3 regions of the Leptolyngbya sp. CCY15150 genome follow, and region 3 is predicted to be linked to each of the others. Evidence: predicted binding sites of a transcription regulator. Region 3 holds the regulator's gene; each other region holds the start of a gene.

The links. The regulator NtcA, encoded in region 3, controls nitrogen genes in cyanobacteria. The targets are predictions, from matches to a motif close to TTTGTANNNNNNNNTACAAA.
Region 1: the regulator NtcA is predicted to act here: its motif matches at 1,220-1,239, upstream of JUJ53_RS14685 (circularly permuted type 2 ATP-grasp protein).
Region 2: the regulator NtcA is predicted to act here: its motif matches at 1,553-1,572, upstream of JUJ53_RS07150 (BMP family ABC transporter substrate-binding protein).

Annotation. Positions count from the first base shown of each region.
Region 1 is NZ_JACSWB010000207.1:139,128-142,406, forward strand. Features, by position in the region: gene JUJ53_RS14675 (lysophospholipid acyltransferase family protein) at 3-641, shown strand; gene JUJ53_RS14680 (DUF2288 domain-containing protein) at 753-1,046, shown strand; gene JUJ53_RS14685 (circularly permuted type 2 ATP-grasp protein) at 1,410-2,873, shown strand; gene JUJ53_RS14690 (alpha-E domain-containing protein) at 2,923-3,279, shown strand, end outside.
Region 2 is NZ_JACSWB010000152.1:16,516-19,794, forward strand. Features, by position in the region: gene JUJ53_RS07145 (cation:proton antiporter) at 1-1,102, opposite strand, end outside; fluoride riboswitch at 1,194-1,298, opposite strand; gene JUJ53_RS07150 (BMP family ABC transporter substrate-binding protein) at 1,761-2,942, shown strand; gene JUJ53_RS07155 (ABC transporter permease) at 2,942-3,279, shown strand, end outside.
Region 3 is NZ_JACSWB010000146.1:32,746-36,024, forward strand. Features, by position in the region: gene fabI (enoyl-ACP reductase FabI) at 1-649, opposite strand, end outside; gene ntcA (global nitrogen regulator NtcA) at 1,198-1,869, shown strand; gene smc (chromosome segregation protein SMC) at 2,227-3,279, shown strand, end outside.

The DNA.
Region 1 (3,279 bases), on a different contig from region 3:
CCATGAGTCGCGATCGCGAACCCTTTGCCAGTCTGTTGCTCTATCACCTCTTTAAGTGGTCGGTGGTGAGCCCCATGCTGCACCTCTACTTTCGCGGTCGCATCTACGGAGCCGACCAAGTGCCCATGCATGGGCCGCTGATTGTGGTCACCAACCATGCCAGCGACTTTGATCCGCCCATTGTGTCCAACTGCGTAGGTCGCCCCGTTTCCTTCATGGCCAAGCAAGAGCTGTTTCGGGTGCCGGTGCTGCGCCAGGCCATTCGCCTCTATGGAGCCTATCCGGTCAAACGGGGAGCCGCGGATCGCAGTGCCATTCGCGCCGCCCTACAGCAGCTTGAGCAAGGCTGGAGCGTGGGCATTTTCCTCCAGGGCACCCGCACCCCCGACGCCCGCATTCCCTCCCCCAAGCTCGGAGCGGCTCTGATTGCGGCCCATGCTCAAGTGCCGCTGCTGCCCGTGAGCCTCTGGGGCACCCAGGCGATTCTCAGGAAGAAACATCCCCTTCCCCGCCCTGTGCCGGTGACCGTGAGGATTGGCGAGTTGATTTCTCCACCCACCTCCACCCGCCGCGAGGAGCTGCAGGCTATTACCCAGCAATGTACCAACGCTATCCACGATCTCCACGATCGCGGCCGTTAGCCACAGGATCAAACCGCCCCGATCGCCCCCAGCCAGGCGATCGCCCCTAGGAACAAACCGCGATAGACTAAAATCCTGCTGAACCAGCAAGCTGTTAGACCCACTGAACCTATGCAAGATTTACGCGTCCAACTCACCGAAACCCTAGACGAAGCCGAATGGGATTGGCTGGTGCCCCATGTGCATCGCGATGCCATTGTAATCGTCGGCAGTGGTCTTGATCTGGTCGATGTGGGGATGGCGATCGCCAATGACCAAGTGCAACTGGTGCAGCGCTGGATTAGTGAGCAGATGATTGGCAAGCCGACGGTGGAGCAACTGGCCGACTGGGAGCGCGATCGCTCTCGCCGATTTACCACCCTGATCGTGCAGCCCTACGTCTTAGTCCAAGAACAGTCCACCTAGCTTCCACCTAACTCCGAGGTTAAGTTTTTATTAACCCATTTTTGGAGATCTGGGTATCTACCAGGGCGATCGCCGTTCGCGATTGGCCCGCATATTCTAGAACTCATAAGGGCAGTAATCCTAGACAGGGCAAAGGTTATGGGACTTTATCGTTCCATTACAGACCCGAGCACTTCGTATCCCTTGTTACAGCCAAGCCTCTACCTCAGCCTCTATTGAATAGATGGATACTAAATCACATCGGACTTGCGCGCTTACCTCAAGGCATCCAACCTTGGTGTTTTCTGAGGCTTGTTCCTCGGGTTCAAAACAGCGGCGTAAGTTCTTTGACCGTAATCGATTGGGGACTAAACCGTGCAGGCTGTGCAGTTTGATCAATACGATCCAGGGGATTTCTACGACGAGCTATTTGCCGCCAAAGGGCAGCCTCGGGATGAGGCCAAGCTGCTGATTGAGCGATTGCGATCGCTCTCCATGCAGGAAATTCAGCAGCGGCAGAAAGTGGCGCAAAACACCCTCTTCAAAATGGGGGTGACCTTCAATGTGTATAGCGATGACCAGGGAACAGAGCGCATCTGGCCCTTTGATATCATTCCCAGGATTGTCGCGGCCCAGGAATGGGCAGAGCTAGAAAAAGGGCTGAAACAGCGCATCACCGCTCTTAATCTCTTTTTAGATGACATCTACGGCGATCAAAAGATCATCAAAGATGGCATTATTCCCGGCGAGTTGATCGAGTCGGCCACCGGCTTTCTCAAACCCTGTATGGGCTTGAAGCCACCCCAAGGCATTTGGTGCCACATCACCGGCACCGACCTGGTGCGCGATCGCGATGGCCGCTGGTATGTGCTAGAAGATAACCTGCGCTGCCCCTCGGGCGTGTCCTACGTTCTGGAAAATCGCCGGGTGATGAAGAGCACCTTTCCCCAAGTGTTCAGCACCCTCAACATTCAGCCCGTAGACAACTATGCCAGCAAACTCCTAGAGACCTTGCTCAACCTAGCGCCCTCCGGGCTACCTGGCCCCACCGTTGTGTTGCTCACGCCAGGGGTCTACAACTCTGCCTACTTTGAACATTCCTTCCTGGCCCAGCAAATGGGTGTGGAGCTGGTGCAGGGTCAGGATCTGGTCGTCGCCGACGGCTACCTGAAGATGAAAACCACCAAGGGACTGAAACGCGTTGATGTGGTCTACCGCCGCATTGATGACGAGTTCATTGATCCCCTCGCCTTTCGCTCCGATTCGATGCTGGGTGTTCCAGGGCTGATGGAGGTCTATCGAGCTGGTCGGGTGGCGATCGCCAATGCCCCCGGCACCGGGGTTGCCGACGATAAGGTGATCTACGCCTACGTGCCCGAGATGATTCGCTACTACCTCGGCGAAGAGCAACTGCTGGCCAATGTGCCCACCTACCTCTGCTGGGAACCCAGTCAGCAGCAGTATGTGCTGGACAATCTCGACAAGCTGGTGGTGAAAGCGGCGGATGAATCCGGCGGCTATGGCATGTTAGTTGGCCCCCATGCCACCGAGGCAGAACGGGTTGACTTTGCTGGACGCATTGCCGCCAATCCGCGCAAATATATCGCCCAACCCACCCTCTGTCTCTCACGGGTGCCCACCCTGCTAGACGATGACGTCTGCGGTTGCCACGTGGATCTTCGGCCCTATATCCTCAACGGCAAAGACATTCACGTGAGCCCCGGCGGCTTGACCCGCGTCGCCCTGAGACGCGGATCCCTGGTGGTCAATTCATCCCAGGGTGGCGGCAGTAAAGACACCTGGGTGATTGCAGACCAGGACGAGAGTCAAAGCCAACGCCAAGACTAGCCCCGCCCCAGAGCGATCGCCCCCCGTTAACCTACCTTTCTAACGTTCTATGCTGAGTCGCGTCGCTGATTCCATCTATTGGCTCAACCGCTATGTTGAGCGAGCCGAAAATGTCGCTCGGTTTATCGACGTCAACCTGAATCTGCTGCTGGATAATCCCCTAGGCATTCGTCAGCAATGGCGACCGCTGATTATTACCACCGGCGATCTCCAGGAATTTGAGAAGCGCTATGGAGAAGCCACCGCAGAAAACGTCATTCAGTTCCTCACCTTTGATGACCAATATCCCAACTCCATCGCCTCCTGCCTGCGGGCAGCGCGGGAAAATGCCCGATCGGTGCGGGAAATCATTTCCTCAGAAATGTGGGAACAGGTGAACTCGTTTCACCTGATGGTGCAGGATGTC
Region 2 (3,279 bases), on a different contig from region 3:
TACCCTGGGCTAAGGGAATCGCTCCGATCGCTGCCTGTACCGTGGCCTTAGCAGAGTTGCTGGGCAGCAGGAATAGACGTTCTCGAACTGTCCAATTACTGCCAAGGGTAGATAAGTACCAGCCTAGCGATCGCCCTACCAGGGTGCCAATAGCTAAGACTAAGAGTCCCGTCAACAACGTATCGCCTAGTACATCAAGCTGAATGCTGGCTCCTAGCAATACAAATAAGATAATCTCAGCGATCGCCCAGAGGCTATTAAAGCCACCACGTAGTCGCCGAGCTAGGGGCGCATCCAGCTCAATTAAGAAAAATCCTGTGGCCATGACCGCCAGGTAGCCAGAAAAGATCGGTACCGCCACCGCCACAATCACCAACAGCAGGGCAATGCTGGCCGCCACTAGGGAATCCTGCACCGCGTTTTGTGTCCAGTTTTGCTGAGCTAACACTGCCACCAGAAGACGGGCCGTGATCCAGCCTAGGAGCACCCCCAACCCAACCTGGATGACCACCTGCAGCGGCAGTAGGTAGATGGCATTGACCGTGAATCCACCGGGCAGGGTAAGAATCGCATCTCCCTGGGCGAGAAATGCCAGCAGGAGGCTAAACACCAGCAGCAATAAGACATCTGAGAGCGCGCTGCCGGTTAAAATAGCGTCGGGAATGCCCTTGTGTACACCCCAGCCTAGGCTTTTAAGCCGCAGCATGGCCGGTACAATCACCGCAGGCGATTCCGCTCCCAGGATGCAGCCCAGCAGCAGTCCGGTGGCTACGTCAAACTGAAACAACCAGATCGCCGCCAGCATGACCGCGATCGCTTCACAACTCGCCGGCAGAAACCCTAAGCGCAGGGCCACCGTTCCCTGCTGAGCTAGTTTCTCACGATCCAATCCCAGACCGGCTTTCATCAGAATCACCATGACGGCAATGGTGCGCAAGGCATCCGCAGAGCCAAGCACCTCATCACTGAGGACATGCCCCACCTGCGGCCCTAGAAATATGCCCGCTACCACCATGCCAACCAAGGCTGGAGCCTGCAGTCGCCGGGCTAGCTGCCCCGCGAAGAAGCCCATCAACAAAATCCAAACCATACTTGCTAACATAGCGCCACGTTGAAGTTGAGTAGAGAAACGTGGCTTGTGGTGGAAAAACTAAGGAAGCGATCGCCATAGCCCTACAGTTCCGCCCCAAGCCGGAAGAGTAGGAGCTATCAGCCATCTCGATCGCTTAAACCGGCAGATTTATCATGACCGGTATGAGCGCGGGGCGGTTTCGGCGAGCTCCATCGCCATCGCACTTTTTATACCATGGTTCGTTGGCCTCAGAAAAGGGTCAATCTAGAAGGATATGTCCAGCTATCCCGACCATGCTCCCCCAGAAACCTTTGCTGATGCCCTAGTGATGCCCTAGTGATGCCCTAGACCTAGCCTCCTAAAACCCTTCGTCAATGGTTCCTAAAATCACCATGCTCCCTTGATCAGAGAGGGTAGTGCCTGGACTCTGTCGAAAGAATTTCTCCATCCTGATCGAGAAACTTGGGGGGAAACCAAAGCTTGGTATCTGAGAATACTTTTTTGCGTTTACGCAATCGGTAGCGTGGGTGCTATTCCTACGAATTTTTACGGTCACTGCCCCCCTCGTGTATCCTCCATCAATCGTAGATTCCGAATGTTGAGTCAGGAGCTAACCTGCTTTTCACCGAACTACGATGGCCGGACGACTATAATTTGTTCCATCATTCGCATTTTAGAGAGTAACGCTGTGCACAATCGAAGAATACTGTCGCTGTCTCGTCGTCAAGTTTTGCGTGGCTTGCTCGCAACGACCGCGTTTGGCGTCACGGCTAAGTTGGGTACCGGCTGTAGCCCCAGCGGTGCTGGCGGTGGTGAAGCTGCTGCTGGCGGTGAGGAGATTGTCATTGGATTTATCTACGTGGGCCCCAGAGATGACTATGGGTATAACCAAGCCCATGCAGAAGGAGCTGCTGGTATCTCCAGCATTCCTGGCGTGCGGATCGTCGAAGAAGCTAGCGTGCCAGAAACAGCCGCCGTGCAGGAAACCATGCGTAGCATGATCGAGCTGGATGGAGCCATAGCTCTATTTCCTACGTCGTTTGGCTACTTTGATCCCCACATTCTCCAACTTGCTGCAGAATTTCCAGAGGTGCAGTTCCTCCATGCGGGTGGGCTGTATGAAGAGGGCGTCCACCCTGAGAACGTGGGCAGCTACTTTGGCTACATTGACGAAGCCCAGTATGTGGCGGGTATCGTGGCTGGGCATATGACCAAGTCTGGCAAGCTGGGCTTTGTGGCAGCTAAACCCATTCCCCAAGTGTTGCGCAACATCAACAGCTTCACCAAAGCTGCTCGTTCGGTGAACCCTGACATCACCACCCAGGTCATTTTCACGGGAGATTGGGCCCTGCCGGTGAAGGAAGCGGAAGCCACCAACAGCATGGCAGACCAAGGCATTGATGTCGTCACCTGCCATGTGGACAGTCCTAAGGTGGTGATTGAAACGGCGGAACGGCGCGGTATGTTCACGGTGGGCTACCATGCCAACCAAGCCGACCTAGCACCCACCGGCTATCTCACGGGCGCAGAGTGGGACTGGACGAGTATCTATACCCAGTATGCCCAGATGTTCCTAGAAGGCAAGAGCCTGATGAACGGGGAGATTGATCACCTTGTGCGGGGTGGCTTGGCGGATAGTTTCTGTAAGCTCTCTCCCTATGGGGCGGCGGTGTCTGAGGAAGCCAAGACTGCAGCGGATGCAGCCCGAGACCAGATCATCGCTGGAGAACTGGTGCTCTATGAAGGAGAGATCAAGGACAACACCGGCACGGTGCGCGTGGCGGCAGGGCAAAAGCTAGAGCAAAAGTCTGTGGAACTGGAAAGCATGGACTGGTTGATCGAAGGCGTTGAAGGATCGGTGGGCAGCTAATGAAAGACACACCTTGGTTGCGAAAAAGTGAACCGTTGGTGATTTCGGCAGGGGCGATCGCTGTTGCCCTAGCTCTGTTTGGGTTATTTTGTGCGATCGCTGGGGCCAATCCTTTTGGTGTCTATGGATCGATTTATACCGCCGCCTTCGGGAGTTCTAGTCGCATCCAAGGTACGTTGATTTTGGCGTCGCCCCTGATGTTAAGCGCTCTTTGTACGGCTCTGCCGGCCCGGCTGGGGCTGGTGATTATTGGCAACGAGGGAGCGCTGGTGGTAGGCGGTGTGGGAGCCGTAGCCATGGGGCTGAGCCTAGGCACGTCTCTGCCGCCGCTGCTGGT
Region 3 (3,279 bases):
GCGCGACTTCTTCCACGTGGTGGATCATGTCGAGGATGCCGCCGATCGCTGACGAAGCCAGGGTGCGAATGGGGCCGGCTGAAATAGCATTCACCCGAATATTTTGAGGGCCCAGCTCTGCTGCCAGGTAGCGTACGCTCATCTCTAGGGCCGCCTTGGCTACCCCCATTACATTATAGTTGGGTATCACCTTGACGCCCCCGAGGTAGGTGAGGGTGACGATGCTACCCCCCTCGCTCATCAGCGCCGCTGCCCCTTGGCTAAGCTTGACCAAGGAGTAGGTGCTAATATCCAGCGCCGTGGTGAACCCTGGGCGGGAGGTTTGGCTAAAGTTGCCGGTGAGGTCATCGCGTCGGGCAAACGCCAGGCAGTGGATCAAAATGTCGATCTTGCCCCATTGCTCTTGCACCGTTTGAAACAGCGTCTCGATTTGTTCGTCATCTTGGACGTTACAGGGCAGGAATAAGCTGGGTTGTAGGGGTTCAACTAACTCAGCCACCTTGGTTTCCATCCGACCCTTATCGTCTGGGAGGTAGGTGATGCCGAGGTTTGCACCCGCTTGATGCAGTTGCTGAGCGATGCCCCAGGCAATGGAACGATTGTTGGCAATGCCGGTTACGAGGGCATTTTTTCCGGTCAGGTTCAGCATGACAGTTGATTCACAGCGTTAAAGATTCCAGGTGGCGATCGCAGGTATGGGAGAGGCAGCCAAGGATTTCGCAATGCTGCTCCCAAGTCACCGGATAACGTTAGTTTGCTTGGCCCAAACTGAGGAACGGGCTGGATGCGATCGCCATTAGGAGAATACTGAAAAATGGGGACACAAAGATAGAGGACAACCTCAAGAATTGCTTGGTGAAGGGTTAACAACCTTGGGGTAGAGACAACAGGATACCGGTGTGGTGTGAAGATATCTACAAGCGCTATGGGTGGTGTATAAGCTAATACCTAGGGGGTGCTAAGCCTCGCCATTCCTAGCGATCGCCCGTGCTCATTTGCTAAACTCAACATCTTCTTTATCAAAGACTCAAAAAATATGTAGCATGGAGCACAAAAAAGCACCCATAAGTTAAGTTTTAGTGATGTAACGTCAGAGTTTAGTTGCAAAATCTGGTTTAGCCGATTCGCACATGTGCTGAGGCGACTTGCTCGAACAGTGAACAAGAACTCTTTAAGGGATTGGGTAGGGCGAGGGCTATGGTAGTAACGCAAGACAAGCCGTTGGCAAATGTATTCCGCCAGATCAGCGGAGGTGCATTTCCACCGATGGTCGAGACCTTTGAACGTGGTAAAACAATCTTTTTTCCAGGAGATCCGGCGGAGCGCGTCTACTTCTTGCTCAGTGGAGCGGTGAAGCTCTCCCGAGTCTATGAAGCGGGCGAAGAAATCACCGTGGCCTTGCTTCGGGAAAACAGTGTATTTGGGGTACTGTCGCTGATTACGGGACATCGTTCCGATCGCTTCTACCATGCTGTGGCCTTCACGCCGGTGGAATTGCTGTCGCTGCCGATTGACCAGGTTGAAAAAGCCTTTCACGAAAATCCTGAACTCTCGATGATTATGCTGCGGGGGTTATCGTCTCGGATTTTGCAAACCGAGATGATGATCGAGACCCTAGCTCATCGGGATATGGGATCGCGGTTGGTGAGCTTTTTGCTGATTCTCTGCCGTGACTTTGGCGTTCCTAGTCAAGAAGGCATCACCATTGACCTAAAGCTATCTCACCAAGCGATCGCTGAGGCCATTGGCTCAACCAGGGTGACTGTGACCCGCCTGCTGGGGGATCTGCGCCAAGAAGGCATGATCTCCATTCACAAAAAGCGGATTACGGTGCATAATCCCGTGGCCCTCAGTCAGCAGTTTACTTAAGCCTAGGATTAGTCCTGGCATGGGTTTGCGCAAATCTCCGGTGCCGAACCCCAGGGCTGCCTCAGGCAGACACCGGGAATTTGCGCCTTCCGAGGATCTGAACTCGGAATTTATCCATGGGCCTATTATGGCGTTGTGCTCAAAACCTAGGGGTAACCTTTGAGACAATACGCTACATTTAGCGTTAATTTCCAATCATTGCCTATAATGCGACTACGTCACCCATGGGTGTTGCGGCAATCCTAGGTGGATATCAAGCCAGTGCATTAGGATTGAGGCACGGTTGTTGATCCCTCCGTGGGCGACACCTCCATGGATGTAGTATATTCGTACTGAAGCGCATCGCGGCAATCCCTAGTGTTCATTAAGCGGGTTGAACTCTCTCACTTCAAGTCCTTTGGCGGGACAACGGCAGTCCCGTTGCTGCCTGGGTTCACCGTTGTTTCTGGCCCCAATGGGTCGGGAAAATCCAATATTTTGGATGCGCTGCTGTTTGCCCTAGGTTTGTCTGGCTCCAAGGGAATGCGGGCGGAGCGGTTGCCCGATTTGGTTAACCAAAATCATTCGAGCCGCAGTCGCTCTACGGTGGAAGCTAGTGTCACCGTGACGTTTCAGATGGAGCCGGAGGATGCTGTGGGTTCGAGGGCGATCGCTGCCCCGCCAGAATCCCCGCCAGAATCCCCCGATGAAGTGCCTGATGCATCTACAGGGGAGGCACCTGATGCATCTACACCTGATGAGTCTACGGGGGAGGCACCGGAAGCCCAGGGGCTTGATCCAGATCTCAATGGGTCAGAGCTTAATGGATCGGATCCCAATGGGGTAGATCTCAATGAGGCAGATCTCAATGAGACAGGTCTCAATGGGGTAAACCTCAATGGGGTAGATCTTAATGGACATGGGTCGCCCGAGACGCCTCCCGCTCCTGAACCGGATCGCTATGCCTTTGAGGACGAGCCCGATCCGCTGCTGCAGGAAATTTTGGCGACGGGGGAATGGAAGGTGACCCGGAAGCTGCGGGTGACGCCCCAGGGCACCTACACCTCTAACTACTACATCAACGATCAGCCCTGTACCCTCACCCAGCTTCACGACCACCTGCACCGCTTCCACGTGTATCCCGAAGGCTACAACGTTGTTCTGCAGGGGGACGTCACCAGCATTATTTCCATGAACCCTCGGGAACGCCGCGAGATTATTGACGAGCTGGCGGGGGTGGCTGCGTTCGATCGCAAAATTATTCAAGCGACGGGCAAGCTGGACGCGGTGAAGGAGCGGGAGGAGCAGTTTCGCATCGTGGAACGGGAGTTGATTGCCCAGCGCGATCGCCTGGCCCAAGATCGAATTAAGGCGGAGAAGTACCAGGCCCTACGCGCGGAATTTCAGGATAAAAGTCAGTGGGAGGCGGTG